Regions from separate parts of the Frondihabitans cladoniiphilus genome, predicted to be linked through region 2. Evidence: predicted binding sites of a transcription regulator. Region 2 holds the regulator's gene; each other region holds the start of a gene.

Region 1 (10,484 bases), on a different contig from region 2:
GAGCATGACGCCGGAGAGGCCGGCGAGACCGGCCGCGATGGTCCAGACGAGGCGGATGATGCGGTCCACGTCGATGCCCGACGCCGCGGCCAGAGCCGGGTTGTCGGAGACCGCGCGCGTGGCACGACCGGTGCGGGTCTTCAGCAGGAACAGCCCGGCGAGGATGAGCACAACGACCGAGATGCCCATGGCCACGTACGACTGCACGGTGAGGACCACGCCGCCGAGGTCGATGGTCTTCGGGTTGTTCGTGTCGATGCGCACCGTCGCCGCGCCGTAGAAGTACTGGAACGCGTACTGCAGCGCGATCGAGAGGCCGATCGTGACGATCATCAGCTGGGTCAGGCTGAGGCCCCTCTTCCGCAGCGGCTTCCAGATCAGCATGTCCTGGAAGTAGCCGGTCGCCGCCGAGATCACCACCGAGATCGTCGCCGCGAGGATGAGGTTGAACCCGAACGTGTTGGCGAACGTGTAGGCGAGGAGTCCGCCGAGGGTCACCTGCTCGCCGTGCGCGAAGCTCTGGAGGCCGGTCGTGCCGGTCACGAGCGAGAGGCCGATGGCGGCGAGGGCCAGCAGCAGGCCGAGTCGGATGCCCGAGGCGCTCTGTTGAGCGAGCCGCTGCCAGGAGAAGTCGCTGCCCGTGTTGTTGTTGTCGATGACCGCACCCTTGGTGGTCGACAGCTGGAAGATCGTTCCCGCGACGGCACCGAGCGTGATGGACACCTGACGGTCGTTCGTCTTCGCGTTCGCGAGGTACTGGCCCGAGGGCAGGGTCTTCTCGTTCAGGGTGACCGTGTAAGTGCCGGCCGCCTTGACGGGGATGGCCCAGCGCCCGGTGTCGTCGGTCTTCGACGGGAGGGAGGTGCCGCCCAGCTTGGCCGTGATGGTGACTCCGGCGGCGGGCTTCCCGTCACTGCGGAGCAGGGTGCCCTGGATGCAGCCGGTCGTGGTGTCGACGACGCAGGGCGTGGTCGTGGCGGCGTGAGCCGCGCTCGGGCCGAAGGCGAGCGACGTCGCACTGGCGAGGAGTGCCAGCAGCATCATCGCTGCCACGAGGACGAGGGAGTGGCGCCGTCTCGAGGGGCTTCCTTGCCGCAACGAGTGGCTCCGCCATGACGGCTGGCTCCGTCGTGACGAGTGGCTCCGGGCCGGTCGGGCGATGGTCGGGTTGAGAGTCACAGAACCTCCTGGACGGCCCAGTCAGGACATTTCCCCGAGGGTCTGGCTCGCCGTCGTCGTTGACAGTACTTTCCCTATGTGTCTGCTGTGTTTCACGCAGAACACAGTCGGGACACAGGTCAGTATGGCTTTCCGATGGACTCCCGGGGAATGGAAACGCGGCACTCGGGTTAATATGTATCACCGGTCCTCGAAGGCGACGCCGGGCATCCCCCCTTCCCCGTTCTCCTCACTCAAAAGGTGGCTCATGGACCAGCCGGATCCCTTCGGTTTCATCGGACTCACGTACGACGACGTCATGCTCCTGCCCGGGCAGACCGACGTCATCCCCTCCGAGGCCGACACCTCGTCGCGGCTGACCAAGCGCATCCGGGTCGCGGTCCCGCTCCTCTCCGCCGCGATGGACACCGTCACCGAGTCCCGCATGGCGATCGCCATGGCACGCCAGGGCGGCCTCGGCATCATCCACCGCAACCTCTCGATCGAAGACCAGGCCGCGCACGTCGACAAGGTCAAGCGCAGCGAGTCCGGCATGATCACCAACCCGGTCACCACGACCCCCGACGCGACCGTCGCCGACGTCGACGCGCTCTGCGGCCAGTTCCGCGTCTCCGGCCTCCCGGTCGTCGAGCGCGACGGCACGCTGGTCGGCATCATCACCAACCGCGACATGCGCTTCGTCTCGAAGTTCGAGATGGCCACGACCCTCGTCCGAGACGTCATGACCACCTCGCCGCTCATCACGGCCGCCGAGGGCATCGACCCCGACTCGGCCGTCGCGATCTTCGCGCAGCACAAGATCGAGAAGCTGCCCCTCGTCGACGAGGCGGGCAAGCTGCGCGGCCTCATCACGGTGAAGGACTTCGACAAGAGCGAGAAGTACCCCGACGCCACCAAGGACGACGAGGGTCGGCTCCGCGTCGGCGCCGCCATCGGCTTCTTCGGCGACGCCTGGCAGCGCGCACAGGCTCTCCGCGACGCGGGCGTCGACGTGCTCGTGGTCGACACGGCCAACGGCGAGAGCACCGGCGAGCTCGACATGATCAAGCGCATCAAGGCCGACCCGAGCTTCGATCACATCGACGTGATCGGCGGCAACGTCGCCACGCGCAGCGGCGCCCAGGCGCTCATCGACGCCGGTGCCGACGCGATCAAGGTCGGCGTGGGCCCGGGCTCGATCTGCACGACCCGCGTCGTCTCCGGCGTCGGCGTGCCCCAGGTCACGGCCGTGTACGAGGCCTGGCTGGCCGCTCGTGAGGCCGGCGTCCCGGTCATCGCCGACGGAGGCCTGCAGTACTCCGGCGACATCGCCAAGGCCCTCGTCGCGGGTGCCGACACCGTCATGCTCGGCTCGCTCCTCGCCGGCTGCGACGAGAGCCCCGGCGACATGGTCTTCTTGAACGGCAAGCAGTTCAAGGCGTACCGCGGCATGGGCTCGCTCGGGGCCATGCAGACCCGCGGCAAGAACACTTCGTACTCCAAAGACCGCTACTTCCAGGCCGACGTCCCCTCCGACGACAAGCTCATCCCCGAGGGCGTCGAGGGCCAGGTGCCCTACCGCGGCGCTCTGGGCAACGTCGTCTACCAGCTCGTCGGCGGCCTGCGTCAGTCGATGTTCTACGTCGGCGGGCGCACGATCCCCGAGCTCAAGGCGCGTGGCAAGTTCGTCCGCATCACGGCGGCGGGCCTGAAAGAGAGCCACCCGCACGACCTGCAGATGGTCGTCGAGGCGCCCAACTACCGGCGCTAGCCTCCGCGGCGCGGCGGGGTGCGGCTACGGAAGCCGCGCCACCACCGCGTCGGCGAGCGACCGCGCCCAGAGCGCGTGCATCGTCCGCCACGAGAACTGCTGCTGGATGTACATCTCGCTGACCCGCTCGATCGGGAACGGCAGGTACACGACGCTGTCGTCGCTCTCCGCGACGGCTCGGCTCGCCTCGTTCAAGCGGTGCACCTGCTTGTCGATGAGGCCGCGCAGGGGCGAGGGGATGGGGCGGAAGTCGGACATGGGCGGGATCCCTGCGACGACGACCCGTGCATCCTCGCCCGCCTCTCGTTTGACGGCGGCCACGACGCAGCGCAGGTCGCGCGCCCACTGCTCGGACCGGGTGATGAGGAGGACGTCGGGGATGCCCATCAGCAGCAGCACGACGTCGACGCCCTGGGCGTCCAACGTGCTGCGCCCGGCCACCTGAGCCATCGTGAGGTCGGCGGCCGACACGACGTCCCAGTGCACTCCTCGGTCGGTGGCCGCGGCGACGAAATCGCTCGTTCGCGCCTCGACGGTGAGGCCGTAGCTGAGCACGCCGTGGCCGGAGACGGTGATGTCGCCGAAGAAGAGGAGCGTGAGCGTCCTGCTGCCGGCGAGGGTGCGGACCGGGAGGTCGCGCGGGTAGACGCCGTCCCGGACCTCGCGCAGATAGAGGAACAGGCTGATGCGGAGCAGAGGTCGCCCGAGCGTCAGGAGGAGGTCGGAGAACGAGCGCTTCGGGGCGGGCGCGCGGGTCTTCTCGGGCAACGTGGTCATCATGACAATCGTCACACGCGCACCACGCGAATGGTCGGATCGCGTGTCCCCAAAAGGGAGGACAAACGGGTGAAAAGGGGGGATGCCCGAACCCGCCGACACAAAAGGGCCCGACGGAATCGCTCCCGTCGGGCCCTTCGGCTGCCGTGACGTGCACGGCGTGGATGTCGTTACTTCACGGCACCCTGGATGCTGCTCTGGTACACGTCGACGTTGTTGGCGTCGTACTTGTAGATGCCGATGTACGCGCTCGACGGGTCGTTGTTCTTGTTGAACGGTCCGATTCCCGAGGGGCCCTGGTACTGGATGCTCGTACCGGCGTCGATCAGCTTCTTGCAGTCGGCGAAGGTGGTGCACTTCGTGCCGCCGCTCGCGCCGCTCACCTTGGCCATGTTGGCCTGGATGGTCGGTGCGTCGGTGCCCTTGCCGGCCTCGGCGGCCAGAGCGGTCAGCGTGATCGCGTCGTACGACTCAGCGGCGTACGAGTAGTCGGTCAGCGCCTTGCCCTGGTTCGTCTGGTACCAGTCGTTGAGACGGGTCTTCAGGTCGGTCGAGGCCTGAGCGCCGGGGATCGTTCCCTGGCCGCCGGCGAGGGTGCCCGGCTTGAAGGTCGTCGAGTAGTCGGCCGTGTTACCGTCCGACATGTACGTCTTCGACATGTCCCAGCCCTGCGAGACGAGCTCGGGGACGATGGACTTCGTCTCGTCGAACGCCAGGATGACGATCGCGTCGGGCTTGGAGGCCAGAGCCGCCGTCACCTCGGACGAGAAGGTCGTCTGGCCGGGAGGGAACTCCTGGCCCTTGCCCGAGCCGCCGTAGACGACGGAGCCGCCTGCGGCCTCGATCGCCTTCTCGGTCGAGTCGCGGAGGCCGGTGCCGTAGGCGTCGTTGAAGACGAGGAAGGCGACCTTCGCGTTGCCGTCGCCGACGATCTTCTGACCGAGGGCGGAACCCTGGACCGAGTCCGGCGGAGCGGTGCGGTAGTAGTACGACGAGTAGCCGGAGAGCGAGGACGCCGTGTTGGCGGGCGAGATCTCGATCGTGCAGCTCGAGGTGATCTGGTCGATGACGTTCAGCGTGACGCTGGAGGACTCGGCGCCGAGGACGACCGAGACCTTGGCGGCCTTGAGCTTCGCCGCGGACGAGGACGAGACCGTCAGGTCGGTCGAGTCGCCGGAGTCGGTGGCGGACGCGATGGTGGCGTCCTTGCCCAGGACGCCGCCGGCGGCGTTGATGTCGGAGAGGGCGAGGCCCGCTCCGGCGACGGCCGGAGGGCCGAGGTAGGCGAGCGAGCCCGTGAGCGGCAGGAGGGTGCCGATCTTCAGAGCATCGGTGCTCGGTGTCGACGGCGCCTTGCAGCTGGCTGCAGGATCGGTCTTCTTCGACGCGGACGGAGTCGACGAGCTCGAGGACTTGCTCGTGCTGGAACCCCCAGAGGAACACCCGGCGAGGAGCACAGTGGCTGCGCCCGCGACCGCGAGGACCTTGAGGGCGGTGATGGATCTGATCATCCGTGAACCCTTTCATGACGGTGGTGATTCGGCTGCGCGATGGCGCGCGGCCCTACCGTTGATTGGGTCGAACCTAGGGCGCGATTGTTTCGACCGTGTGTTCCGATCGAGAAGGCGGCGTTTCGTTAGCGATTCGTGACCTAGGTGTACTGGGCCATCAGGATGGTGACTCTCGGGCTGCGGGCGTGCGGCACAGACCCTTCCGTGCCGCACAGACCCCCGCGTGCGGCACAGAACCGCGCCGCGGACTAGAGCCCTCGCCGCTTCCGAGGCGCGGCAGTGGATTGGCGGCGCCGATGCGGCACGGGGCTTCCGGGACGGCGGTCGAAGACGACGCGGCGGACGATCAGCAGCCGTCCCTGCAGATGGGTTCGGGACTCAGCGTGGGACACGAGACCTCCTGGCTGACGGCAGAACTCGACAGCTCCAACAAGCCAGGGGGTCCTCCTGTGTCACAGGCCCAGAAGTGCCACCACCATCACGGCCGAGTACGCCTAGCCGCCCAGTCTCGGAGACTCCTCTGACGGACGCACGAGCGTGCTGAGAGTCGCGTCGCTACGAGACCCCCGCGCGGTGCGGATCGCGTCGACGCTCAGGACGACGAGAGCCACCCAGATCAGGGCGAATCCGACCCAGCGGGCACTCGTCATCGGCTCGTGCAGGATCGCGACGCCGACGATCAGCTGCAGGATCGGGGTCAGGTACTGCGTCAGGCCCAGGGTCGAGAGCGGAAGCCGCCGGGCCGCCGCGGCGAACAGGAGGAGCGGGACGGCGGTGATGACCCCGGAGGCGACCGTGGCGCCGGCCTGGAGCCCGCCGGCCGTGCCGAACACCACGCCCGACCCCACGCCCTGAGAGCCCAGCACCGCCAGGATGATGACGGTGACGGCAGCGAGCGGCGCGAGGGCGAGGGTCTCGATCGTGAGGCCGGAGAGGGCGTCGATGCGGCCGCCCACCTGCTTCTTGATCAGCCCGTACGACCCGAACGAGAAGGCGAGGAGCAGAGAGATCCAGGGGAGCTGCCCGTAGCCCACCGCGATGATGACCACGGCCACGATGCTGATGCCGACCGCCGCCCACTGCGCAGAGCGGAGTCGTTCGCGCAGGACCACCACGCCCAGCAGCACGGTCACGATGGGGTTCATGAAGTAGCCGAGAGCCGCCTCGACGACGTGCCCGGTGACGGTGGCGAAGATGAAGGTCGTCCAGTTGACGACGATCACGACGCCGGCGAGGGCGAGGGTCGACACGAGACGGCGGTCGCGCAGGATCTCACGGAAGCGCGGGAAGCCGCGGGTGGCTGCGAGGAGAACGAGGCAGAAGACGAGGGAGAAGAGGATGCGCCAGGCGACGATCTCGGGAGCACCGGCCGGGTGCAGCAGCAGGAAGAAGACGGGCAGCACGCCCCAGAGCCCGTAGGCGGCGACTGCCGTAAGGAGGCCTGTACGCGTCTCGTTCTTCACAGGCAGACCATAGCAACAGCCGCCGACGCCGCCGGCTCCGAGACGGCGAAAGACCCCGCCTCTTGGGAGACGGGGTCTTTCGGGTGACCGCTGAGCGGTCGAGTCCGTACTTAGCGGACGACGACTGCGAGCACGTCGCGAGCCGAGAGCACGAGCAGGTCTTCTCCGCCGTACTTCACCTCGGTTCCGCCGTACTTCGAGTAGATGACCTTGTCGCCCACGGCGACATCGAGAGGAACGCGGTTGCCGTTGTCGTCGATACGACCCGGTCCGACTGCCACGACCTCGCCCTCCTGGGGCTTCTCCTTGGCGGTGTCGGGGATCACGAGACCGGAAGCAGTGGTCTGCTCGGCCTCGACCTGACGGATGACGATGCGATCTTCGAGCGGCTTGATGCTGACCGACACGGTTGACCTCTTCTTTCTCACTGCGGGCGAAAACTTGAGTTGGCACTTCACACGTGCGAGTGCCAGCACAACTCTAGGGCTCGGTTGGCACTCGGTCAATCCGAGTGCCAACACTGCGACGCGGTGTGACCGACGCCAAGGCGTCGTGCGAGCGGCGGTGCGCCGTCGTGCGCCCTGCGCCGGTGCGCGAGGATGGTCGGATGGACACCGCCGAGCTCCGCCAGCTCCTCACCGCCGAGGGGCTTCGACTGCTCGACTCCCTGCCGCCGTTCGACTCGAAGGCGGACATGGTCTCGCAGGTCTCGGCCCTTCGCAAGCAGGGCCACTCCCCCGAACTCGTCTCGGCCGTGCTGACCCAGGCACGCCTTCGAGCCAAGGGGGTCTCGAAATTCGGCGACTTCGCATCCCGCATGCTCTTCACCGAGGCCGGGCTGGAGCAGGCGACGCGCCTCCCGGTCGCTTCGTCCCACGCCGGGCGCTTCCGGCGGGCCGGGGTGTCGCGGGTGGCCGACCTCGGCTGCGGGATCGGCGGCGACGCCCTGGCCTTCGCCGCACTCGAACTCGATGTCGTCGCCGTCGACCGCGACGAGGTCACGGCAGCAATCGCGTCGTACAACCTGGCACCGTGGGAGGGCGCGGAGGTCCGTCTGGGTACCGCCGAAGAAGCCGACCTGGACGGGATCGACGCGGTCTTCCTCGATCCCGCACGCCGCACATCCGGCCATTCCTCGACCTCTCGCCTGTCCGACCCCGCCGACTGGTCTCCCTCGCTCGACACCGCCTTCGGCTTCGCCGCGAAGCTTCCGACGGGCGTCAAGCTCGGCCCCGGCATCGACCGCGACCTGCTGCCGGACGACGCCGAGTGCCAGTGGATCTCCGTCGACCGCTCCGTCGTCGAGGTCGGGGTGTGGTTCGGGGCGCTGGCCCGTCCGGGCATCCGACGGGCCGCCCTCGTGCTCGGTGCCGACGGGCCCGCCGAATTGACCGCGGCCGGCGACTCGGACGACGTCGACGTGAACGACCTCGACGAGTACGTCTACGAACCCGACGGCGGAGTGATTCGCGCGCGTCTCATCGGCGACCTGGCCCGCCTCCTCGACGCCTCGATGATCAGCCGGGACATCGCCTACCTCACCTCCGCGACCGCGGTCGAGACGCCGTTCGCCCAGTGCTTCCGGGTGCTCGAGACCTTCCCCCTCGACGAGAAACGCCTCCGGCAGGAGCTCAAGAAGCGCGGCATCGGACGCGTGGAGATCAAGAAGCGCGGCGTCGACGTCGACCCCGCGGCCTTCCGCAAGAAGCTGCAGCTCTCCGGCGCGAACGAGGCCACGCTCATCCTGACGCGGGTCGCGGGCCGGCACACGGCGCTGCTCTGCGAGCGCGTCTAGCGTCGGCGCTCGGCCTGCGCGACCTCGCTTCGCCGCGGGCCCGACTCTCACTCGCGGTGCGGCTCCCCATGCCCGACTCTCACGCGCGGAGCGACCCCACAACACGCCGCTCACCTTCGCCCCAGCCCGCACCTTCTAGAGTCACCGCCGGCGACCCCACCGCCCCTCGGGCGCACGACTCCAGAACACGCCGCTCACCTTCGCCCCAGCCCGCACCTTCTGGAGTCACCCCACCGACGCCCGACGCCGATGCAGAGAGCGGGGCCTCCGCAGCCCGACTCCCGCGGGCGACACGCCGGCTAGTGCCCGAGCGGCAACACCACGACCACCAGCAGCAGCGCGACGCAGAGTCCGACGACGAGCACCGCCAGCGCCACCGCCGCCACCCACACGGCCGCCACCACGATCGCGGCCCGCTTGAGCTGCTGCCCTCGAACGCTGTCCGCGCCCACGGAGGCCCGCCCGGTCAGGAGCGCCACGACCACCAGGGGCAACGACCGTCGCCTTACGGCGTAGGCGAGCACGAGAGCGTGGGATGCACGGGCCACCGTCGCGGGAGCTGCCACCTGCTCAGTTCCCGTCGAACGCGTGCGGGTCGGCAGTGATCCCGATGATGAAGAACACCAGGAACACAGCGATGAAGAAGATCGCCACGAAGCCGAGGATGATCCCGGCGAGGGCCATCCCCGCGCCGGCCTGACGCGTGCGCTTGATCTGCGATCGTGACACGAACCCGAGGATGACGGCGGCGATGCCCGGCAGCCCCGCGAAGAAGACGAGCACGATGCCCGCGATGCCGAGGACCAGCGACGCGATCGCCAAGCCGTTGGTGCGCGACGAGGGGCCGCCGTAGTGCGGCGGGGCATAGGGCGACTGGCCGTAGGGCTGACCCGGATAGCCCGGCTGCTGGCCGTACGCGGGCTGACCCTGCTGTCCGTAGGAAGGCTGGCCGTACGCCTGCTGCCCGGAGGCGGGCTGGCCCTGCTGGCCGTAGGTCGGCTGGCCCTGCTGTCCGTAACCCGGCTGGCCCGACTGCTGGCCGTAGGCCGGCTGGCCCTGCTGTCCGTAGGCAGGCTGTCCCGGCTGGCCGTAGGCAGGCTGCTGCCCGTACTGCTGCTCACCGGGCGCCGGCTGGCCGTACTGGTGGGGCGTGTAGCCGGATTGGCCGAAGGGGGCCTGGTGGGACGGGGGATCCGAGGCGGGCCGCGAGTCGGCGGGAGGTGCATCCCCCGCTGTGCCGCCCTCGGCGGGGTGATCGAGTTCGACCGGCGCCCAGGCCTCCGCGGGCGAGGCCGAGTCGGTGGGAGCGTCCGAGCCGTGGTCTGATCCGGGCTCGGGAGTGGACGAAGGGGTGTGATCGGTCATGCTCGATGATCTCCGCTCGCACCCCGGCGGGGCAAGGCCCCACGCAGGGGACGCCGCGACCGGCGCGACGCAGCAACAGCAACGGCCCCGCGCGGCGACAACTCAGGACGGATGGCGCACTCGCCCCTCCAGGGCGGCCGAGCGCGCCATCCGTCCTGAATAGCCAGTGCAGAGCCGCCGCCGCTAGACCGCCTGCGCGCTCGTCACCGGCAGCGTCGAGTCCGCTCCGAACCCGAGCGGCGAGGCCTCGCGCCCCCGAGCGACGAGCTCCGCCCCGAGTGCCGCGATCATCGCGCCGTTGTCGGTGCAGAGGGAGAGCGGCGGGATCCGAAGCTCGATGCCCGCCGCAGCACAGCGGGCCGCCGCGACCTCGCGCACCCGCGCGTTCGCCACGACACCGCCGCCGAGCAGCAGGCGCGGCACGCCCAGGTCGGCGCACGCGGCCAACGCCTTGGTGAGCAGCACGTCGACGACGGCCTCGCGGAAGCTGGCGGCGACGTCGGCGACCGGCACCGTGCCTCCCCCGGCCTCGGTCTTCTCGACCCAGCGCGCGACCGCGGTCTTCAGCCCGGAGAACGAGAAGTCGTAGCGGTGTGCCGCCAGGTCTTTCGGCAGGGTGAGCCCCCGCGGGAACCGGATGGCCT
Region 2 (10,484 bases):
GTCGTGCCCGTTGCGCACCATCGCCACGAGCTCGTCGACCAGCTCTTGTGCGCGGACGACGTCGTCGACGGGACCCTCGAGAGTGACCTCGTTGCCGCGGACGAGCACGCGCACCGAGGGGTACTGCTTCTCGACCGCTCGGAGCAGCCGGTCTTGCGGGCCGAGGAGCTGCACCATCGCGACTCCGTCGACGATCAGGTCGACGCGCTTGCTCGGGCCGGTGGACGCGCCGGAGGCCGAGGCGCCCGGGCGGAGGTCGTTGCGGGGACTGCTAGGCAAGTGAGCCTTCCTGGAGGTGGCCGGCCATGACGTGCGCATGGACGTGGAACACGGTCTGGCCGACGGCTTCGCCCGTGTTGAAGATCAAGCGGAACTGACCGAGCGGGTATTCCCCCATGAGCTCGGGATCGAGCGAGAGCTGCTTCGCGGCCGCGACGACGTCGGCCAGCAGGGCCGGGTCGCCGGCGGCGAGCTCGACGACGTTCGCGTACTCCTGCGTCTTGGGCACGACGAGCAGGTGCACCGGAGCCTTGGGCGCGATGTCCTGGAAGGCGATGACGGTGTCGGTCTCGAAGACGATGGTCGCGGGGATCTCGCGCGCGATGATCCGGCTGAAGATCGACGGCTCGGCAGTCTCTGGCATGGTGCCCATCGTATCCGGGCCCGTCACCAACGCCCCAGCCTCGTGGACAGGACGGCCAGCGCCGCCGGGCCGGCGGTGGAGGTGCGCAGCACCGAGTCGCCCAGGCGGACGGCCATGGCGCCCGCCGCCCGGAACTGCTCCAGCTCGTGCGGGGTGATCCCGCCCTCCGGTCCGACGACGATCAGGACGTCGCCCGTGCTGTCGATCTCGACGTCGCCCGTGCTGTCGATCTCGACGGAGGACAGGGCGGCGTCGGCCGTTGGCTCCAGCACCAGCACCGTGGCGGACGCCGCCCGCCGCACCAGGTCGGCCGTCGACGCGACGCCCGACACCTCGGGCTGGTACGCCCGGATCGACTGCTTCGTGGCCTCTCGGACGATGGCCTGCCACCGGGCGATCCCCTTGGCGACCTTCGGCCCCTCCCAGCGGGAGATGCTCCGACCGGCCGCCCACGGCACGACCTCGTCGACGCCGAGCTCGGTCGCCGCCTGCACGGCCAACTCGTCGCGATCCCCCTTGGCGAGGGCCTGCACCAGGACCAGTCGACGGGCGGGACGGGGATGCACGGTGACCGTCTCGGCGACGAGCACGAGCCGGTCGCCGGTCGCCTCTCGCACCTCGCCCTCGACCACCAGACCGCGACCGTTGCCGACCCGCAGCGACTCGCCCGGCCGGACCCGGCTCACCGTGACGGCGTGCCGGGCCTCGGGGCCGGTCACGACCACGTCGGAGCCGACGGTCGACGAGGCCAGCTCTTCGACGAGGTAGAAATGCGCCACGATCAGAAGTTGAGGAACCGGTCGCGCAGCTTGCCGAACAACCCCTGCTGGAACTGCGAGAGCTGGGGCTTGTCGTGCTTGCGCCCGGTGGCGAACTTCTCGATCAGCTCGCGCTCCTTGTGGCTGAGCTTCGTCGGGGTGATCACCTGCACCCCGATTTTCAGGTCGCCGCGACCGGAACCGCGGAGGCGGGTGATCCCCCGGTCTTTGATGGTGATCACGTCGGCGCTCTGCGTGCCCGGCTTGACCTCGACCTCGATCTCGCCGTCGAGGGCGGTCACGGTCGTGGAGGTGCCGAGGATTGCGTCGGACATCTGCACCTCGAGCGTGGCGAGGAGGTCGTCGCCGGAGCGGCTGTAGACGTCGTGGTGCTTGACCTTGACCTCGAGGTACAGGTCGCCGTTCGGGCCGCCGGCGGGGCCAACCTCGCCCTGGCCGGGCATCTGGAGGCGGATGCCCGTGTCGACTCCCGCGGGGATGTCGACGGGGATCGTGCGACGGGCGCGGACGCGACCCTGGCCCTGGCAGGTGGGGCAGGGGTTGGGGATGACCGTGCCGTAGCCGCGGCAGGTGCCGCACGGGCTGGACGTGAGCACGTTGCCGAGGAGCGAGCGCACCGTGCGCTGGATCTGGCCGGAGCCGTGGCAGATGTCGCATGTCTGCGGCGAGGTGCCCGGGGCGCAGCAGGATCCGTCGCAGGTCGAGCAGAGCACGGCCGTGTCGACCTCGATGTCGCGCTGCACGCCGAACACGATGTCGTCGAGCTCGACCTCGAGCCGGAGCAGGGCGTCTTGGCCGCGCTCGCGCCGCGACCGCGGCCCCTGGCGCTGCTGGCCGCCGCCGCCGAAGAACGCGTCGAAGATGTCGCCGAAGCCGCCTCCTCCCCCGCCGCCGAAGCCGGCCTGCGGGCCGAGGTCGTACTGCTGGCGCTGCTGCGGGTCGCTCAGGACGTCGTAGGCGTGGGTGACGTCTTTGAACCGCTCCGACGCGTCGGGGCTCGGGTTGACGTCGGGGTGCAGCTCGCGCGCGAGCCGGCGGTACGCCTTCTTGATCTCGTCGGGTGTCGCCTGTCGGTCGACGCCCAGGACGTCGTAGTGATCTGCCACTGGTCTCCGTAGTGCTTCTCGTGGATCGTGCGTGTGAAAGTCGGGTGGGTGGGATGCTCGGGGCGGGTCTCGACGCTGCTACCGGTCGCCGAGCAGTCCGGTCAGGTAGCGGGCGACGGCTCGGACGGCCGCCATGTTGGTCGAGTAGTCCATGCGGGTCGGGCCGAGCACCCCGAGCCTGGCCAGCTCGCCCCCGGAGGCCGTGTAGCCGCTCGAGACGACGGACGTCTGGGCGAGGCCGAACGAGGCGTTCTCGGCGCCGATGCTCGCGACGACGTCGACGGCGTCGGAGCGCATCTCGCCGAACAGGCGGAGCAGCGTGACCTGCTCTTCTATGGCCTCGAGCACCGGGAAGAGGTTGCCGCTGAAGTCGTCCTCGGTCAGCACCAGGTTGGCGGCGCCGGCCATCACCAGGCGCTCCTGCCGGCCGGCGGTGACCTGCTCGACGAGGGTCTGCACGACCTCGGCGACGAAGGGGGTGCGCTCGGGGCGGAACCGCTCGACGAGCGTCGGCAGGAGGCTCGCCGCCTCGAGGAGGGGCTTGCCGCCGACGAGGGCGTTGATCGTGGCTCGCAGCTCGCCGAGGAACACCTCGTCGATCTCGGCACCGATCTCGAGCGTGCGCTGCTCGACGTTGCCCGCGTCGGTGATCAGGACCGTCATGACCCGCGTCTCGCTGAGACGGACGAGCTCGACGTGCCGGACGGTCGCCCGCGAGAAAGTCGGGTACTGCACCAGGGCCACCTGGTTGGTGAGCTGCGACAGGAGGCGCACCGTTCGGCTGAGGACCTCGTCGAGATCGGACGAGTGACCGAGGAAGGTCTCGATCGCCTGCCGTTGAGCGCTGGTCAGCGGTCGGAGGTCGGCCAGCTGGTTGACGAACAGCCGGTAGCCCTTGTCGGTCGGCACGCGCCCCGACGACGTGTGCGGCGCGGTGATGAGCTCTTCTTCTTCGAGAAGTGCCATGTCGTTGCGGATGGTCGCCGCACTGACGCCGAACTGGTGCCGCTCGACGATGGACTTCGACCCGACGGGCTCGCGGGAGGCCACGTAGTCGTGCACGATGACCCGGAGGACTTCGAGACCGCGCTCGCTGACCATCTGACCTCCCATCATGCGACGTTGGCACTCCGTCGATAAGACTGCCAATCGTACTCCACCGCCACTATGCTCTCCGCATGACTGATCCCGGCCAGCCGTACGGAAGCCCCTACCAGCCTCAGCCCCTGCGCCCCGAAGACGAGAAGCTCTGGGCCACGCTCGTGCACATCGGCGGCATCTTCTTCGGGTTCATCCCGTCGTTGATCGGCTACTTCGTCCTGCGCGATCGCGGGCCGTTCATCAAAGAGCACACCCGCTCCGCCCTGAACTTCCAGATCGGCGTGGCGATCGCCGGGCTGCTCAGCGGCATCCTCACCATCATCGTGATCGGCGTGATCACCGGCCCGATCGTGGCCCTGCTCAACGTCATCTTCTCGATCATCGCGGCCGTCGCCGCGAACCGGGGGCAGTACTACCGGTACCCGCTCACGTTCGAGTTCATCAAGCAGTGGCGGTCAGTTGCCGAGGAGTCGACGCACGACGGCGTCCGCCAGCAGGCGCCCGCGCAACGTGAGGCGGAGGGTGCCGGCGATGGCCTGCCGCCCCTCGATCAGCCCGTCCGCGATCAGGCCCGCGACGGCCGAGCGTCCGACCTCGTCGAGGTCCGACACGCGCAACTCGTCGCGGACACGGACGCCCAACAGGATCTTCTCGGTCTGGCGGGCCTGTGCATCCAACGTCTCTCGGCCCGCCGCAGGCGACACCCCGGCGACGATGCGCTCGGCGTACGCGGCGGGATGCTTGACGTTCCACCAGCGGACGCCGCCGACGTGGCTGTGCGCGCCCGGCCCGACGCCCCACCAGTCGTGGCCCTGCCAGTAGGCGAGGTTGTGTCGACTGGCGTGCTCGTCGCCGCGGGCCCAGTTGCTGACCTCGTACCAGCCGTAGCCGGCTTCTGCCAGCCGGGCGTCGGCCAGTTCGTACATGTCGGCGGCCGTGTCGTCGTCGGGCTCGGCGACCTCGCCGCGGCGGATCTGCCGGGCGAGCTTCGTGCCGTCCTCGACGATGAGCGAGTAGGCCGAGAGATGGTCGGGCTCTTGGGCGAGCGCCATGTCGAGCGAACGGCGCCAGTCGTCCAGGGTCTCACCGGGCGTGCCGTAGATGAGGTCGAGGCTGACGTCGAGGCCGGCGTCGCGGGCCCAGGCGACGACCAGGGGGATGCGGGCCGGATCGTGTGTGCGCTCGAGGGTGGCGAGCACGCTCGGGACGGCCGACTGCATGCCGAAGCTCACCCGGGTGAAGCCGGCCGCCTTGAGCTCGCGGAGGTACTGCTCGTCGACGGAGTCGGGGTTGGCCTCGGTGGTGACCTCGGCGCCGGGCACGAGACCCCAGGTGTCGACGACGGCGTGGAACATGCTCGCGAGGTCGGACGACGGCAGCATCGTGGGTGTCCCGCCACCGAAGAAGACGGTCGAGACCGGCCGCTCGGGGAGACCGGCGCGGCGGAGGATGCTCCCCCCTTCGATCACCTCGGCGATCGCCTGCGAGGCGTAGTCGCCGCGCTTCGCGCCCCGGAGTTCGTCGCCGGTGTAGGTGTTGAAGTCGCAGTACCCGCACCGCACGCGGCAGAACGGGACGTGCAGGTAGACGCCGAGGTTGCGGGACTCGGCACCGTCGCGGACGCTGTCGGGGAGGAGGCCGTCGGCGGGAGCCGGGTCGGCGAGCGGAAGAGTGCTGGGCACTGCCGGGCGCGCCTAGTCGCCGACCAGGACGCGGAGGTACCGCTCGGTGTACTTCTTCTGCTGGTGACGGAGGGCCGGGTAGACCAGGCGCCACTTCCAGTTGGCGGGGCGCGAGAACGAGCGGATGGTGAGCCAGACGGAGCCGTCGTCGGTCTGGTCGATCACCCACGACTCCTCGCCGTTCTCGGGGTGCCCCTCGAGCGTGCCGTACGCGAAACCCTTGCGCATCGGCTCGTCGATCACGTAGACGACGCGGACCGGAGCCTCCACGTGGCGGCCGTACGCCTTCATCTTCAGCGTGGCGGTGGTGCCGGCGGTGAGGAAGGGCTCGCCCTCGGGTGAGAACTGTGTCTCCCCCTCGGGGGCGGCGAACTCGGCGGGGTCGAGCGGGGTGCCGTCGTCGTCGAAGGTGACCGGCGTGTAGGCCCGTTCGTGCTCGGCGGGGATGTCGTCGACCCGGACCTCGATGCCGCTGCGCTCTTGCACCTTCCAGGTCATCAGGGCGGCCCACGCCGCTTCGAACCGGGAGTCGCCGTGGCCGATGCGCGTGCGGGCCTCGAACGGACGGAAGCCGGCCGGCGGGTACTGCATCAGATCGGGGGCCTGGGTCGCCCCGACCTGCCCGTAGGTGGTCTGGGTCTCGGTGTGGGTGGATCGGCGCATCCGGTCAGTCTAAACGCGTGCTGTCCGGGCTGCTGCGGGGTGCCGAATGTACGAAATCGGGCCTCCCTCGCGCGAGAGAGACCCGATTTCGTACATTCGGTGGGGACTGGGCTACGCCCGACCGCGAACGGCGCGGGCGATCCAGCCGATGATCGCGATGACCACGATGATCAGGCCGACCCAGAGGAGGAAGTGGAGAGCGGTGCCGATGAAGCTGACACCGAACACGATGAGGCCGACGATGAGAATGACGATCAGAAGAGGAACCATGTATCCAGCATGCTCCCAGTCCGCGTCGAGCGCCCGCTCGGTCTGGTCAGCGCCGACGGCGGCGGGGCGGCATGCGGTCGACCGTCATGACCCAGGCGGTGAAGGCGGCCACCGGGAGGGCGATGAGCCACGCGCCGAGGCCCGGCGCGAAGAGGGTGAGCGGTTCGTACGAGAGGGCGGCCGCGGTGACGAACGCGCCGGCGGCGACCCCGATCCTCGCGCGGCCACCCGCTCGAGCGAGCAGTGTGCCGACGGCCGAGCTGATCAGGCCTACGGCGGCACCCACGACGACGCCGATGATGGCTCCGAGGACACCGGCGAAGATCGAGTAGACGATGGCGTTTGCGATGCTCTGCGACACCTGTCCGAAGGAATCGGAGAGGACGTCGACCGCGCCGCTCACGACCGACACCACGACCATGCCCCCTCCCCCGAGCGCGAGCCCACCGAGGACTCCCGTGAGGGTCAGGCGAACGGGCGACGCCACACCGCGGTCGGGAGTCGGGGCAAGGCAGAACGTGGTCATGCCACGAACTTAGCACCTGCGCTAAATAGCTATCAAGCCCCGACCGACGAGCCTACTTCGCCTTCTTGGCCGCCTCGGTGTCGCCGCTGAGCGCAGCGATGAAGGCCTCCTGGGGGACGTCCACGCGACCGATGGTCTTCATGCGCTTCTTGCCCTCCTTCTGCTTCTCGAGCAGCTTGCGCTTGCGGGTGATGTCGCCGCCGTAGCACTTCGCGAGCACGTCTTTGCGCATCGCGCGGATGCTCTCGCGGGCGATGATCCGTGCGCCGATCGCGGCCTGAATCGGCACCTCGAACTGCTGGCGCGGGATCAGCTCACGAAGGCGGCCCGTCATCAGCACGCCGTACGCGTACGCCTTGTCGCGGTGGACGATGGTCGAGAACGCGTCGACCTGCTCGCCCTGCAGGAGGATGTCGACCTTGACGAGGTCGGCCTCCTGCTCGCCGCTGGGCTCGTAGTCGAGCGACGCATAGCCCTGGGTCTTGCTCTTGAGCTGGTCGAAGAAGTCGAAGACGATCTCGCCGAGCGGCATGTTGTAGCGGAGCTCGACCCGGTCTTCGCCGAGGAACTCCATGCCGAGGAGCGTGCCGCGGCGGCCCTGGCAGAGCTCCATGATGACGCCGACGTAGTCTTTCGGCGCCAGGATCGCGGCCTTGACCATCGGCTCGGCGACGCTCGAGATCTTGCCGTCGGGGAACTCCGACGGGTTGGTGACCGTGACGGTCTTCTTGTCTTCGGTGGTGACCTCGTAGACCACGCTGGGCGCGGTCGTGATGAGGTCGAGGTTGAACTCGCGCTCGAGGCGCTCGGTGATGATCTCGAGGTGCAGGAGGCCGAGGAACCCGCAGCGGAAGCCGAAACCGAGGGCGACCGAGGTCTCGGGCTCGTAGACGAGCGCGGCGTCGGACAGCTTGAGCTTGTCGAGCGCCTCGCGGAGCACCGGGTAGTCGCTGCCGTCGATCGGGTAGAGACCCGAGAACACCATCGGCAGGGGCTCGGTGTAGCCGGGTAGCGCGTCGGTCGCGGGCTTGGCGGCGGTCGTGACCGTGTCGCCGACCTTGGACTGCCGGACGTCTTTCACGCCGGTGATCAGGTAGCCGACCTCGCCGACGCTGAGACCGTTGCTCACCGTGGGCTCGGGAGAGGAGACTCCGATCTCGAGGATCTCGTGGATCGCCCGGGTCGACATCATCTGGATCTTCTCGCGCGGCTTGAGCGAGCCGTCGATCATGCGCACGTAGGTGATGACACCGCGGTAGCTGTCGTAGACGGAGTCGAAGATCATCGCGCGCGCCGGAGCGTCTTTGACGCCCTTCGGTGCGGGGATCTTCGCGACGACCACATCGAGCAGCTCTTCGACGCCCATGCCGGTCTTGCCGCTGACGCGCAGCACGTCTTCGGGCTTGCCGCCGATCAGCTGGGCGAGCTCGGCCGCGTACTTGTCGGGGTCGGCTGCCGGAAGGTCGATCTTGTTGAGCGCCGGGATGATCTCGAGGTCGTTCTCGAGGGCCAGGTAGAGGTTCGCCAGCGTCTGGGCCTCGATGCCCTGCGCCGCGTCGACGAGCAGGATCGCGCCCTCGCACGCGGCGAGCGAGCGGGAGACCTCGTAACTGAAGTCGACGTGCCCGGGGGTGTCGATCATGTTGAGGGCGTAGGTCGTGCCGTCGACCGCCCACGGCATGCGCACCGCCTGGCTCTTGATCGTGATGCCGCGCTCGCGCTCGATGTCCATCCGGTCGAGGTACTGGGCGCGCATGGCGCGATCTTCGACGATGCCGGTGATGCCGAGCATGCGGTCGGCGAGCGTCGACTTGCCGTGGTCGATGTGCGCGATGATGCAGAAGTTGCGGATGGCCTCGGGCGCGGTCGACGCCGGCTCGAGGGCGGTTGCTGCTTGGGGGCTCACGCGGTCCTTCTGGTGCGAGGTGATCTGACGGTCGAACCAGTGTCCCATGTCACGGGGGATGCGCGTGCCCGGCTGTGGAGAACGTGCATCCCCCGTCGTGCCGCACCCGGCACCGCACCCGCCTGCTGCGCTACGGCCGGGGCAGCGCTCCGAGCCCGCGCTCGATAGCTTCCGCGGGCGACGCGAGGCTCACCCGGATCCAGCCCTCGCCGGTCCGCCCGAACGCACTCCCGGGGGCCACGGCGACGCGCTCCCGGAGGAGGAAGTCCTCGGCCCACTGCGCGACGTCGCCCCGGGAGGCGTGGGAGACGTCGATCCAGAGATAGAAGGAGCCCTCCGGATCGAGGTAGTGGAAACCGTGGGCGTCGAGGAGGGACTTCGCCAGGCGGAGGTTCTCCTGATAGTGCAGGCGGGCATCCTGAACCGGTTGATTGTCTCCGACCACGGCCGCCAACGCGGCGTACTGATCGGGCTCGGCCACGCAGCTGATCTGGGCCTCCTGCACGCGACGCATCGTCTCCGCCATGCCCTGGGGCGTGACGAGGTAGCCGACGCGGACCCCGGTCATGGCGTAGGTCTTGCTCAGCGAGAAGACGCTCCAGACCCGGTCGTCGTCGTCGAGGGCCGCGAGGCTGACGTGCTTCTGGCCGTAGGTGAAGTACTCGTAGACCTCGTCGCTCAGGACCCAGAGGTCGTGCTGCTTCGCGAACGCGAGGAGGGAGCGCAGGGCCTCCTCCCCGAACACGCGGCCGAGCGGATTCGAGGGCGAGTTGACGATGATCGCGCGGGTGCGGTCGGTGACGAGGGTGGCGAGCTCGTCGAAGTCGGGCAGGAAGTCGTGCGCGGGAGTCAGCGTGTACGGAACGGGCTGGGCATCGAGCATCCTCGCGTTCATGCTGAAGGTGGTGTAGCCGGGGTCGGGCACGAGGATCTCGTCGCCCGCACCCAGCAGGAGACCCATCGCCTGGTGCAGCGCCTGCGTCGCGCCGATCGTGACCCAGACCTGCTCGACGTCGACGTGGACGTCGTTCTCGCGGGCGAGTTTGGCGACCAGGGCCTCCCGGAGCGGGGCGATGCCGCCGTTCGGCGTGTAGTTGGTGCGGTCGTCGGCCCAGGCGCGGCGGGCGGCGTCGATGATGTGGTGGGCGACGGGCACGTCGGGCTCCCCCACGACGAGCATCGTGACGTCGTCGAGGCCCAGGGCGAGCTCGAAGACGCGGCGGATCCCGGAACCGGGCACGGAGGCGATGTGCGGGGCGAGCGAAGGCATGGGGCGACGGTACTACGGGGTCGGTGCGGGCTGGTGCCGTGTCCGCCGAACACACGTGTTCGGCACGAACACACGTCCTAGGCGGTGGATTCGTGCCGACGAGAGGTGTTCGAGCAGTCGGCAGGGCCCGACTCGCCTTCCGGTCTTGATTGAGTGTCGGGAACCTGCCTGGTAGTGTTGACCCTTGGCTTCCGCTGCCGCTTCCCCGCTGCGCAGCGAATCGCAGCCACTGTTCGCCAAAGCGACCGGGTCTTCCCTCTAAAGACCTGTTCGGCTGCGATCATCACAACTACTCACGAAAAGGGAAAACCCAAGTGGCAAACATCAAGTCGCAGATCAAGCGCATCGGCACCAACAAGAAGGCCCAGGACCGCAACAAGGCCGTCAAGAGCGAGCTCAAGACCGCGATCCGCGCCACGCACACCGCGATCACCGCCGGTGATGCCGCTGCTGCCGCGACCGCTCTCGCCCTCGCCGGCAAGAAGCTCGACAAGGCCGTCAGCAAGGGTGTCATCCACCTCAACCAGGCTGCCAACCG
Region 3 (10,484 bases), on a different contig from region 2:
TGCCGACGGAAGAATATGCGGCGCCGCGGGGCGGCTCCGGGCGCGGGGGTCCGGCCGAGGGATGACGCGTGAAAGGGGTGTCAGCCGTTCGTGCGGTCCACGATCGAGGCCGCTCCGACGCGGAGGCCGTCCGGGGCGTACGGCAGGGCGAGGATGCCCGGTGTCGGGTCCGAGTCGGCTGCGGGTCGGAAGGCGTCGGCGTCCAGACCGGTGGTGACAGGGGGAGCGCTCTCGTCGGCGGCGCCCGTCGATGCGGTGGCCGGAGCGACGAAGATCGCCGACGGTGCAGTGGCGCCGCCGACGACGACGGCACCACCCGGGCCGGTGGCGACCGGCGTCGTGGACGCCGTGGTCGGATACGCGCTCGTGCCGGTGGGCGTGAACTCGAAGTGCCACGGCTCGCCGAAGTCATTGCCGACGGGATACCAGCCGAAGGCCGGACCGTTCGCGTCGACCCAGGCCTTCTCGGGGCTCGAGGCGATCTGCACGTTCGACCCGAGGTCCATGGCGAGAGCCCACCCGTGGACGGAGGTCCCGGGGACCGCCGCGATCGCGGCGCCGGCGTTCTGCGTCCAGTACTGGCCGTTCCACGAGATCGGGGTCGGGGTGGCCGAGACGGTGAAGCGCGACTGGAAGATCGCGGTCTGCGAGTCGAGGCTCCGGTAGCCCTCGACGACGGTGAGGGGCTCGTGGAAGGTCGCGGTGAACGCAGCGGCGAGGGCCGTGTAGGCCGTCGCGGCGTCGGGGCGGAGATAGCCGCCGGGGATGCTCGTCAGAGCGGTCAGGGGAATGGATCCGTTGCTGTAGCCGCCCCAGGCCTTGCTCGCGGAGCTGCCGGCCGAGGAGCTCGTCGCGCTGCTCGTGGTGGTCGCCGCTTCGGCGGTCGCCGTCGTCGACAGAGCCGCTGCGACGAGACCGGCGGCCACGAGCGCCGACGTCGCGGCGACGACGAGCCGGCGCGTCAGGGGCGAGCGGTCTCGGCGGGCGCGGCGGACGGCGGACGGGTGAAGCAGGGGCATGCGTCCAACCTCGCAGCAGACGGCCGCGGTGTCTGCTCCCCAAAGCGGGTCGCCCCTGCTTGGGTGACGGAACCAGGGGCCCTGTCGAGAGGGAGGCCGAGCGACCGGAAAGACGTGGGGCCGACTGCGGGACTTGAACCCGCAACCTGCTGTTTACAAGACAGCTGCGCTACCAATTGCGCCAAGTCGGCATGAAGCCCTGACAGTCTAAACGACAAGGCGCTCCCGTCGTCCGCGATGCGAGGTGCCGCCGGAAGGGCCTACTCTAGAGGGAGTCGCCGAACACCTGAGGAGTTCCCTTGTCGAAAATCATCATCGCCGTCCTGGCCATCGCGCTGTTCCTCTTCGGCATGTTCTGCTTCGGCCTGGCGTTCCAGGTCGCCGAGGCGTGGCGCTACCTGACCTTCCTCGGCGGCATCCTCGCCTGCACCGCGGCCCTCTTCATCCCCATGACCTTCATCGGGCGCAGCGACCGTTCCTGGTAAGCCGCCATCCCGCAGAGAAGAAGCCGCCCGGTCGCCCGGGCGGCTTCTTCGTGTTCAGGGGGAGAGAAGCGCTACAACGAGGTGACGAAGCGACGTGCATCCACCGGTTTGCGGGGTCTTCCGTCGTCGTCGCGGTCGGGCCTGCCACCGATGTAGAGCCAGCCGAGGAGGTTCTCGCCGGGGGCCAGCCGATGCGCCTCGGCGACCTCGGGCGAGCGGGTCCAGACGCCCGTGCGCCACATGACACCCCAACCGGCCTCGTCGAGAAGGAGGCTGAGCAGGTGGGCGACGCCGGATGCGACCGCCTCCTGCTCCCAGTAGGGCACCTTGCGGCTGTCGCGCGGAGAGACGACGACGGCGACCAGCAGCGGCGAACGGAGGGCCTTGCCGGCGAGCTTGTCGGCGGCGTCGCCCGTCGCTCCGCTCGCGGCCGCAATGGCGCGACCCACTGCGGCGCGGGAGTGGCCTCGGAACTCGATCAGGCGCCAGGGCTGCAGTTCACTGTGGTCGGCGACCGTGGCGGCCGCCGACACCAGTTCGAGGAACTGCTCGTCGGAGGGCGCCTCGTCGGTCACCTTCGAGCGTGACCGACGACGGCGCGCGGCCTCGAGAGCCGTCATGCCTACTCGCCCGGCGTGAACTCGAGCGAAAGGCTGTTCATGCAGTAGCGGTCGCCGGTCGGCGTGCCGAAGCCGTCGTCGAACACGTGGCCGAGGTGCGAGCCGCAGTTCGCACAGCGGACCTCGGTACGCACCATGCCCAGCGACTTGTCTTCGATCAGCTCGACAGCCTCGGGGCGGACGGACTCGTAGAACGAGGGCCAGCCGCAGTTGGAGTCGAACTTGGTGCCGCTCTTGAAGAGTTCGTTGCCGCAGGCCGCACAGGTGTAGACGCCGGCGCGGCTCTCGTCGAGCAGCTCGCCCGTCCACGGACGCTCGGTCGCGGCCTGGCGCAGCACGGCGAACTCTTCGGGGCTCAGTTCCTCGCGCCACTCGGCGTCGGTCTTCTGGATCTTGTAGTCCACGAGTTCTCCTTCGTTCGGGGTCGGCGCCGTCACCGGCGCCCGTTCATTCAACACTGTGGAGGCCGGGCGCATTCCGTGAGTCACCCGCGTGCCGGCCGCGAGCGGACCGTATGCTCGCGGCATGGACACGGCCCAGCGCTTCGCCGAATTCGCCGACGTCGCGGAGCGTTCCGGTTCCTCTCTCTATGCGGCGTGGGCGCGCGGTGTCGCAAGCGACGCCGACCTCGTCGCCCTGATCGATCGCGCGCGAGCATCACAGCGGCAGCCCGTCCTCGTGTTCGCGGTCAGTCGTCTCCTCGGATCGGGCCTCGGGCCGTTCCCCTCTCTCCGGACCTGGCTGCTGGCGCACGCCGACCGATTCGTCCACGAACTCGACCGGCGCTCGACCCAGACCAACGACGTCCGGCGGGTGGCTCCGGTCGCCGCGGCCCTCACGCGGATCGAGGCGCCGGTCGCCCTCCTCGAGGTCGGCGCCTCCGCGGGGCTCTGCCTCTACCCCGACCGCTACGCCGTCACGGTCGACGGACCCTCGGGCTCCGTCGTCCTCGGAGACGCGCGGTCGGCGGTCCGAGTCCGAGCCGTGAGCCGGGGGATGCTCGTGCCGACGTCCGCCCGACTGCCCGAGATCCGCTTCCGCGCCGGCCTCGACCTCTCTCCGCTCGACGTCCGCGACGACGCCGACCTCCTCTGGCTCGAGACCCTCCTCTGGCCGGGGCAGGACGAGCGGGTGGCGCTGCTGCGAGCAGCCGCACGCATCGCGGCCGCGGAGCCGACGGAGGTGCGGGAGGGGGACGCCGTGGGCGGGCTCTCCGAGATGGTGGGGCTCGTGCATCCCACGCTCACGCCGGTGGTGGTCTCGACAGGCAGCCTCGTGTACCTGCCGGGGGAGCGGCGGCAGGCCTTCGTCGACGAGATCGCGCGGCTCGGGGTGCGGTGGATCTCGTACGAGAAGTCAGGGTCGCTCGGCGGGATCGACGCCACTCTGCCGGCTGCGGCTCGAGAGCGGCAGCACTTCGCGACCCTCGCCCTGGACGGACGCGCCATCGCGACGGGGGATGCCCACGGCACGGTTCTCGAGGCGGTCTGAGTCCGTCGCGCCTCCGCAGCCTTCGCCGGGTGCGGCCCTAGGATGACGGAAACCGAAGGGCAGGGCCGATGCAGGACGAGCACGTGGGTGGACTCACCGAGCGCGATCGCCGCATCCTCGACTTCGAGCAGAGCGCACCCGTCGGTGCTGCGCCGAAAGAAGCGGCGATCCGCCGCGAACTCGGGCTCAGCGCGCCCCGGTATCAGCAACTGCTCGGCTCTCTCATAGAACGACCCGCTGCACTGGCCTACGCGCCGATGCTCGTCGGGAGACTGCTGCGCCTGCGCGACTCCCGGGCCGCCGCGCGAACGACTCGCACCTTCGGGCCCTCGGCCCGCTGACCTCGAGGGCTCCGGCCCACCGACCCACGGAAGACCTGAATCCGCCCATGGCCCACTTCGCTCCCGATCGTTTCGACGGCGTCCCCGACTCGCTGCTGCGCGTCGGCGCCCACCGCGCGGGCGGCCGCCGGCACCACGGGCTCATCGTGTTCGCCTGGGCCGCCCTCGCCTGCGGGATCCTCGTCGGCGCCGGCTACGGCGTCCTCCTCGCCACCGACGCGAGCTTCCAGTTCAACGGCTCGAGCGCTGCCGGCGGCTCGACCGCCAGTGCCTCGGCGACCGGGTCCGCCACCGGTTCGGCCACCCCCACCCCCACGGTCACGCCGACGCCGACGCCCACTCCGGCGACGCCCGGGTCGGTGCCGGCCTCGACGACGATCTCGGTGCTGAACTCGACCACCACTCGGGGGCTCGCCGCGACGGCGGGGACGAAGCTGAAGACCGCCGGCTGGAAGGTCGGCAACGAGGGCAACGCGACGAAGGCACTGACGCAGTCGGTCGTCTACTACACCGCCGGCGAGGGCAACGAGTCGATCGCCCTGGGCGTCGCCAAGTCGCTCGGCATCGCCACGGTGCAGGTGAGCACGGAGTTCCCGGGGGCCACCGTCACCGTCGTGCTCGGCAGCGATTTCTCGGGCTGATCGACACCTGCGTGACGCTCACGTTACGGCCGTATTAAGAACCGCTCCATATCGTTCGTTCGCGACGATTTTTTACTCGCGGGGTACAGTTCTCGCTCCCTGTTTTCACTACTATCTGGTTTCACCAGGGCAGGATCCTGGGCACCACCGGGGCAGGTAGCAGCTGCCGAAACACCAGCAGGGAGTACGACATGGCCAACGGAACCGTCAAGTGGTTCAACGCTGAAAAGGGCTACGGTTTCATCACCGTCGAGGGGGGCGGACAAGACGTCTTCGTCCACTACTCGGCCATCGACATGACGGGGTACAAGGTCCTCGAAGAGGGCCAGGCCGTCACGTTCGAGGTCGGGACGGGCAACAAGGGGCCGCAGGCCGAGGGCGTTCGCCTCGCCTGACCCGCACGGGGCTGCACGGCGTGCCGTGCATCCCCCGTCTCCTCCTTCGGGACGCCGCTCACCTTCGTGAGCGGCGTTCTTCGTGCGGCTTGCACTCGACCCTGCAGAGTGCCAGAATCAATTGGCACTCACGTGTAGTGAGTGCCAAAGCTCTTGCAGGGGTTCATCCGCCCCACGACGTCCGGGAGGGACGAAAAACACACATGGCTAAGATCATTGCTTTTGACGAAGAGGCCCGTCGTGGCCTCGAGCGTGGCCTCAACATTCTGGCCGACGCTGTAAAGGTCACCCTCGGCCCGCGTGGTCGCAACGTCGTTCTGGAGAAGAAGTGGGGCGCCCCCACGATCACCAACGACGGTGTGTCCATCGCCAAGGAGATCGAGCTCGACGACCCGTACGAGAAGATCGGCGCCGAGCTGGTCAAGGAGGTCGCCAAGAAGACGGACGACGTCGCCGGAGACGGCACGACCACCGCCACGGTGCTCGCCCAGGCCCTCGTTCGCGAGGGACTTCGCAACGTCGCCGCCGGCGCCGACCCGATCAGCCTCAAGCGCGGCATCGAGAAGGCCGTCGCGGCCGTCTCCGCGCAGCTGCTCGAGAACGCCAAGGAGATCGAGACCAAGGAAGAGATCGCGGCCACGGCCTCCATCTCCGCCGCCGACCCGACCATCGGCGCGCTCATCGCCGAGGCCATCGACAAGGTCGGCAAGGAGGGTGTCGTCACCGTCGAGGAGTCGAACACCTTCGGCACCGAGCTCGAGCTCACCGAGGGCATGCGCTTCGACAAGGGCTACCTGTCGCAGTACTTCGTGACCGACCCCGAGCGCCAGGAAGCCGTCTTCGAAGACGCCTACATCCTGATCGTCAACTCGAAGATCTCGAACATCAAAGACCTGCTGCCGATCGTCGACAAGGTGATCCAGTCGGGCAAGCAGCTCCTGATCATCGCCGAGGACGTCGACGGTGAGGCTCTCGCGACCCTCGTCGTCAACAAGATCCGCGGCATCTTCAAGTCGGTCGCCGTCAAGGCCCCCGGCTTCGGAGACCGTCGCAAGGCTCAGCTCCAGGACATCGCCATCCTCACCGGTGGTCAGGTCATCGCCGAGGAGGTCGGACTCAAGCTCGAGAACGCCACCCTCGACCTCCTGGGCCGTGCTCGCAAGGTCGTCATCACCAAGGACGAGACCACCATCGTCGAAGGTGCCGGAGACAAGGAGCAGATCGAGGGCCGCGTTCGTCAGATCCGCGCCGAGATCGAGAACACCGACTCCGACTACGACCGCGAGAAGCTCCAGGAGCGTCTCGCGAAGCTGGCCGGTGGCGTCGCCGTCATCAAGGCCGGCGCTGCGACCGAGGTCGAGCTCAAAGAGCGCAAGCACCGCATCGAGGACGCCGTCCGCAACGCGAAGGCTGCCGTCGAAGAGGGCATCGTCGCCGGTGGTGGCGTTGCTCTGATCCAGGCCGGCAAGATGGTGCTCGACACCCTCGAACTGACCGGTGACGAGGCCACGGGCGCCAACATCGTCCGTGTCGCCATCGACGCTCCGCTCAAGCAGATCGCCTTCAACGCGGGCATGGAGCCCGGCGTCGTCGCCGACAAGGTGCGCAACCTCGCCGTCGGCTGGGGCCTCAACGCCGCGACCGGCGAGTACGTCGACATGCTGGCCGCCGGCATCATCGACCCCGCCAAGGTCACGCGTTCGGCTCTGCAGAACGCCGCCTCGATCGCCGGCCTCTTCCTCACCACCGAGGTCGTCGTCGCCGACAAGCCCGAGAAGAACCCGGTTCCGGCCGGCGACCCCACGGGTGGCATGGACTTCTAGTCCGCTGGTTCCACCGCAGTACCGCCTCAGGCGCTGCCGCTTCACCGCTCAGGCCGGTTCCCCCTCGGGGGAGCCGGCCTTTGCCGTTGTGCGGGGGTGCGTGCTGGCCGAAAACACCTGCTGTCGGCATGAACACCGCGCCTAGGGTGGGTGTTCGTGCCGACGGTGGGTGTTTAGGCGGGGACGCGGACGCCGGCGAGCTACGAAGCGGCGGAGGGCGAGACGGGGCGCGCCTGCGCGAGCTGCTCGGGCAGCAGGGGGAACGCGACGCGGAAGGTGGCGCCTCCACCCGGGGTGTCGAACACGTCGACCTCACCCTTGTGGGCCGCGACGATACCCGACACGATGGCCAGCCCGAGGCCGCTGCCGCCGGTGTCGCGCGTGCGCGAGGAGTCGGCGCGCCAGAAGCGTTGGAAGATCTTCTCGCGGATCTGCGGGGGGATGCCCTCGCCGTGGTCGATCACGTCGATGGTGGCCATGCCGCGGCCCGGGTCGGCCTGCACGGCGAGCTCGATGGGCGCGTCGTGCTCGGTGAAGCGCATGGCGTTGCCCATGAGGTTGGTGACGACCTGACGGATCTTGTTCTCCTCGCCGAGGACGATCGGGCTGATGGCGCTCTCGACGACGGGGTCGAGCTGAGGCCGGGCCGCCGCGGTGTCCGACCCGGGCTCGACGACGGCGCGTGCTCGTCGGCTGCGGAGGCGGGCGAGTGTCGCACCGGCGAAGGCGATGGGGCCGGTGACGTTCGCGGCGCTCGCCCCCGCGGGGTTCAGGGGTGCCGGAACCTCGTACTCCTCGGTGGAATCGGCGCCGGGCTCGACGGGCTCGCGCACGAGCACCCGGATCTCACGGTCGGTGTTCGAGGCCATCGTGTCGAGAGCGGAGTCGCGGGCGATCGTGACCAGGTCGACCGGGCCGAGCTCGAGCGGCTTGGACTCGTCGAGGCGCGCCAGCTGGAGGAGGTCTTGCACCAGTCCGCCCATGCGGATGGCCTCTTTCTCGATGCGTTCCATCGCCTGGGCCACGTCTTCTTCTTTGGTGAGCGCCCCCATCCGGTACAGCTCCGCGTAGCCCCGCAACGACACGAGCGGCGTGCGCAGCTCATGGCTTGCGTCGCCGACGAACCGGCGCATCTGGTCGATCGTCTTGGCGCGGTCGTCGAAGGCGTTGTCGATTCGGCTCAGCATGATGTTGAGGCTGCGGTTGAGACGTCCGACCTCGGTGTTCGGAGTCGTCGAATCGAGACGCTGGCTGAAATCGCCGTCGGCGAAGCGTGCGGCCGTGTCTTCCACGTCGCGGAGAGGGGCGAAGGTCGACGTGACGAGGAGCCGGGTGATCGCCGCGCCGAGCACGATGACGGAGAGGCCGAAGCCCAGGAAGATGTACACGAATCGAGCGATCGTGTTGCTGGTCGCCGCCAGATTGGTGCCCGTTACGACGGTCACGTACACCGCCGGACTGGCGCTGGATAGGCGCCGCTCGGCGGCCACGAGGCGCCATTGCTGGGTGTGGTCGTCGTTGAACTCGCTGAAGGCGGAGGTGTGCTTCGCCGCCTCCGTAGCGGTGAACCCATTGACGTCGGGGCCCGATCCGGAGGTGAGGTCGCGCGAGTTGTCGCACACGAGCGTGCCGTCGCTGGACAGGACGGCGACGTAACTTGCCGATGCCACTCCAAAGGTCTGGGGGCAGTAGGTGCTCGAAATCTGCGACAGGGTGATGCTTCGGGCGGCACTCGTCAGGTTGTTGTCGACCTGGTTCATCAGGTAGGTGCTCAGCACGGTCATGGTGCCGAGCCCGGCGACGAGCAGCCCGAGGGTCACCAGACACACCGTGATGCCGGTGATCTTGGTGCGGATCGAGATCTCATTCCACCACCGCGAGAAGCGCGTGTGCATAAGCCTCTACGGTAGCGAAGGAGTCTGGAAGTCGGGCATCGGAATGCCGACGGGGTTCAGACCTTGGCGGCCTTGAGCATGTAGCCGAAGCCGCGCTTCGTCTGGATGATCGGCTCGGCCGAGAACTGGTCGAGCTTGCGGCGGAGGTACGAGATGTAGCTCTCGACGATGCCGGCGTCTCCGTTGAAGTCGTACTCCCAGACGTGGTCGAGGATCTGCGCCTTCGACAGCACGCGGTTCGGGTTGAGCATGAGGTAGCGGAGGAGCTTGAACTCGGTCGGGCTGAGCTCGATGGCCGTGTCGCCGATGGTGACCTCGTGGGTGTCTTGATCCATCGTGAGCTCGCCGGTGCGGATGATGGCGTCTTCGTCTTCGTTCATCGTGCGGCGCAGGATCGCCTTGATGCGCGCCACGATCTCGTCGAGGCTGAACGGCTTGGTGACGTAGTCGTCGCCGCCGACGGTGAGGCCCGTGATCTTGTCCTCGGTGTCGTCCTTCGCCGTGAGGAAGAGGATCGGCGAGGTGTAGCCGGAGGAGCGGAGGCGCTTGGTGACGCCGAAGCCGTTCATGTCCGGCAGCATCACGTCGAGGATGATGAGGTCGGGCTCTTCTTCGAGGACCGCGGAGATGGCCTGAGCGCCGTTGCCGACCGCTCGGACGGCGAATCCGGCGAAGCGGAGGCTCGTCGTGAGAAGGTCGCGGATGTTGGGCTCGTCATCGACGATAAGGATCTTGGGGCCATCGCTCATGACTCAAGTATCTGCGCGCGGTCTAAGCGTTTCCTGTGAGGGGCGCGTTAGCAGGCTGGTCGTTGGTGGTATAGGTTATGCGGCACCTGTTGCTGAACGCACTGGCGCCGTCCCGTGAGGCGGACACTGCCGCTAGGCGGCGAGGGCGATCGAGTCGAGGATCGTGTAGCTGTAGCCCTGCTCGGCGAGGAACCGCTGGCGGTTCTGGGCGAAGTCCTGATCGACCGTGTCGCGGCTGACGAGCGTGTAGAACGAAGCCGGGAGGCCGGACTTCTTCGGGCGGAGCAGTCGGCCGAGGCGCTGCGCCTCCTCCTGCCGGGACCCGTACGAACCGGAGACCTGGATGGCGACCGTGGCCTCCGGCAGATCGACGGAGAAGTTCGCGACCTTCGAGACGACGAGCACCTTGACCTCGCCGTCGCGGAAGGCCTGGAACAGGCGCTGTCGCTCCTCGACGGGAGTGGCGCCGGTCAGTTTCGGGGCGCCGAGGGACTTGGCGAGCTCGTCGATCTGGTCGAGGTACTGGCCGATGACGAGGATCTGCTCACCGTCGTGCTTGGCCACGAGCTGATGCACCACGTCCAACTTGATGGGAGCGGTGGCGGCGAGGCGGTAGCGCTCGTCGTCTGCCGATGCGGCGTACTCGAGCCGTGCATCCTGCGGGAGATCCACCCGGACCTCGTAGCAGCTGGCCGGCGAGATGAAGCCCTGCGCCTCGATCTCCTTCCAGGGAGCGTCGAAGCGCTTCGGCCCGATCAGGCTGAAGACGTCGGCCTCGCGGCCGTCCTCGCGGACGAGCGTCGCGGTCAGGCCGAGTCGACGGCGGGCCTGGAGCTCGGCGGTGAGCTTGAAGACCGGCGCCGGGAGGAGGTGCACCTCGTCGTAGACGACGAGGCCCCAGTCGAGCGCGTCGAGGAGCGAGAGGTGCGTGTACTTGCCGGCCCGGCGCGCCGTGAGGATCTGGTAGGTGGCGATGGTGACAGGCTTGACCTCTTTGACCGAGCCGGAGTATTCGCCGATCTCGT

Evidence for each region. The regulator HrcA, encoded in region 2, represses chaperone genes, less so after heat shock. The targets are predictions, from matches to a motif close to TTNGCACTCGNNNNNNNCGAGTGCNAA.
Region 1: groES (co-chaperone GroES) is a predicted target of HrcA. The motif match lies at 7,172-7,198, and genes of this name have one in related genera.
Region 3: groL (chaperonin GroEL) is a predicted target of HrcA. The motif match lies at 5,114-5,140, and genes of this name have one in related genera.

The regions. Positions count from the first base shown of each region.
Region 1 covers NZ_BAABLM010000003.1:126,043-136,526, forward strand. The annotation lists gene ABEA39_RS08735 (branched-chain amino acid ABC transporter permease) at 1-1,179, opposite strand, end outside; gene guaB (IMP dehydrogenase) at 1,427-2,929, shown strand; gene ABEA39_RS08745 (SGNH/GDSL hydrolase family protein) at 2,954-3,706, opposite strand; gene ABEA39_RS08750 (ABC transporter substrate-binding protein) at 3,877-5,217, opposite strand; gene rarD (EamA family transporter RarD) at 5,712-6,680, opposite strand; gene groES (co-chaperone GroES) at 6,791-7,087, opposite strand; gene ABEA39_RS08765 (class I SAM-dependent methyltransferase) at 7,288-8,475, shown strand; gene ABEA39_RS08770 (hypothetical protein) at 8,775-9,041, opposite strand; gene ABEA39_RS08775 (DUF4190 domain-containing protein) at 9,046-9,840, opposite strand; gene tsaD (tRNA (adenosine(37)-N6)-threonylcarbamoyltransferase complex transferase subunit TsaD) at 10,024-10,484, opposite strand, start outside.
Region 2 covers NZ_BAABLM010000001.1:601,281-611,764, reverse strand. The annotation lists gene ABEA39_RS02880 (PhoH family protein) at 1-279, opposite strand, end outside; gene ABEA39_RS02875 (HIT domain-containing protein) at 272-643, opposite strand; gene ABEA39_RS02870 (16S rRNA (uracil(1498)-N(3))-methyltransferase) at 667-1,422, opposite strand; gene dnaJ (molecular chaperone DnaJ) at 1,425-2,528, opposite strand; gene hrcA (heat-inducible transcriptional repressor HrcA) at 2,607-3,629, opposite strand; partial or broken gene ABEA39_RS02855 (DUF4870 domain-containing protein) at 3,707-4,012, shown strand; gene hemW (radical SAM family heme chaperone HemW) at 4,085-5,311, opposite strand; gene ABEA39_RS02845 (DUF1990 family protein) at 5,324-5,974, opposite strand; gene ABEA39_RS02840 (hypothetical protein) at 6,086-6,244, opposite strand; gene ABEA39_RS02835 (hypothetical protein) at 6,291-6,770, opposite strand; gene lepA (translation elongation factor 4) at 6,823-8,676, opposite strand; gene ABEA39_RS02825 (pyridoxal phosphate-dependent aminotransferase) at 8,807-9,946, opposite strand; gene rpsT (30S ribosomal protein S20) at 10,261-10,484, shown strand, end outside.
Region 3 covers NZ_BAABLM010000002.1:635,711-646,194, reverse strand. The annotation lists gene ABEA39_RS08095 (M15 family metallopeptidase) at 81-1,019, opposite strand; tRNA gene ABEA39_RS08090 (tRNA-Thr) at 1,135-1,210, opposite strand; gene ABEA39_RS08085 (hypothetical protein) at 1,319-1,504, shown strand; gene ABEA39_RS08080 (nitroreductase family protein) at 1,576-2,124, opposite strand; gene msrB (peptide-methionine (R)-S-oxide reductase MsrB) at 2,127-2,528, opposite strand; gene ABEA39_RS08070 (DUF2332 domain-containing protein) at 2,650-3,615, shown strand; gene ABEA39_RS08065 (DUF3263 domain-containing protein) at 3,684-3,956, shown strand; gene ABEA39_RS08060 (LytR C-terminal domain-containing protein) at 4,004-4,597, shown strand; gene ABEA39_RS08055 (cold-shock protein) at 4,789-4,992, shown strand; gene groL (chaperonin GroEL) at 5,196-6,815, shown strand; gene ABEA39_RS08045 (sensor histidine kinase) at 7,016-8,710, opposite strand; gene ABEA39_RS08040 (response regulator transcription factor) at 8,767-9,459, opposite strand; gene ABEA39_RS08035 (DNA repair helicase XPB) at 9,592-10,484, opposite strand, start outside.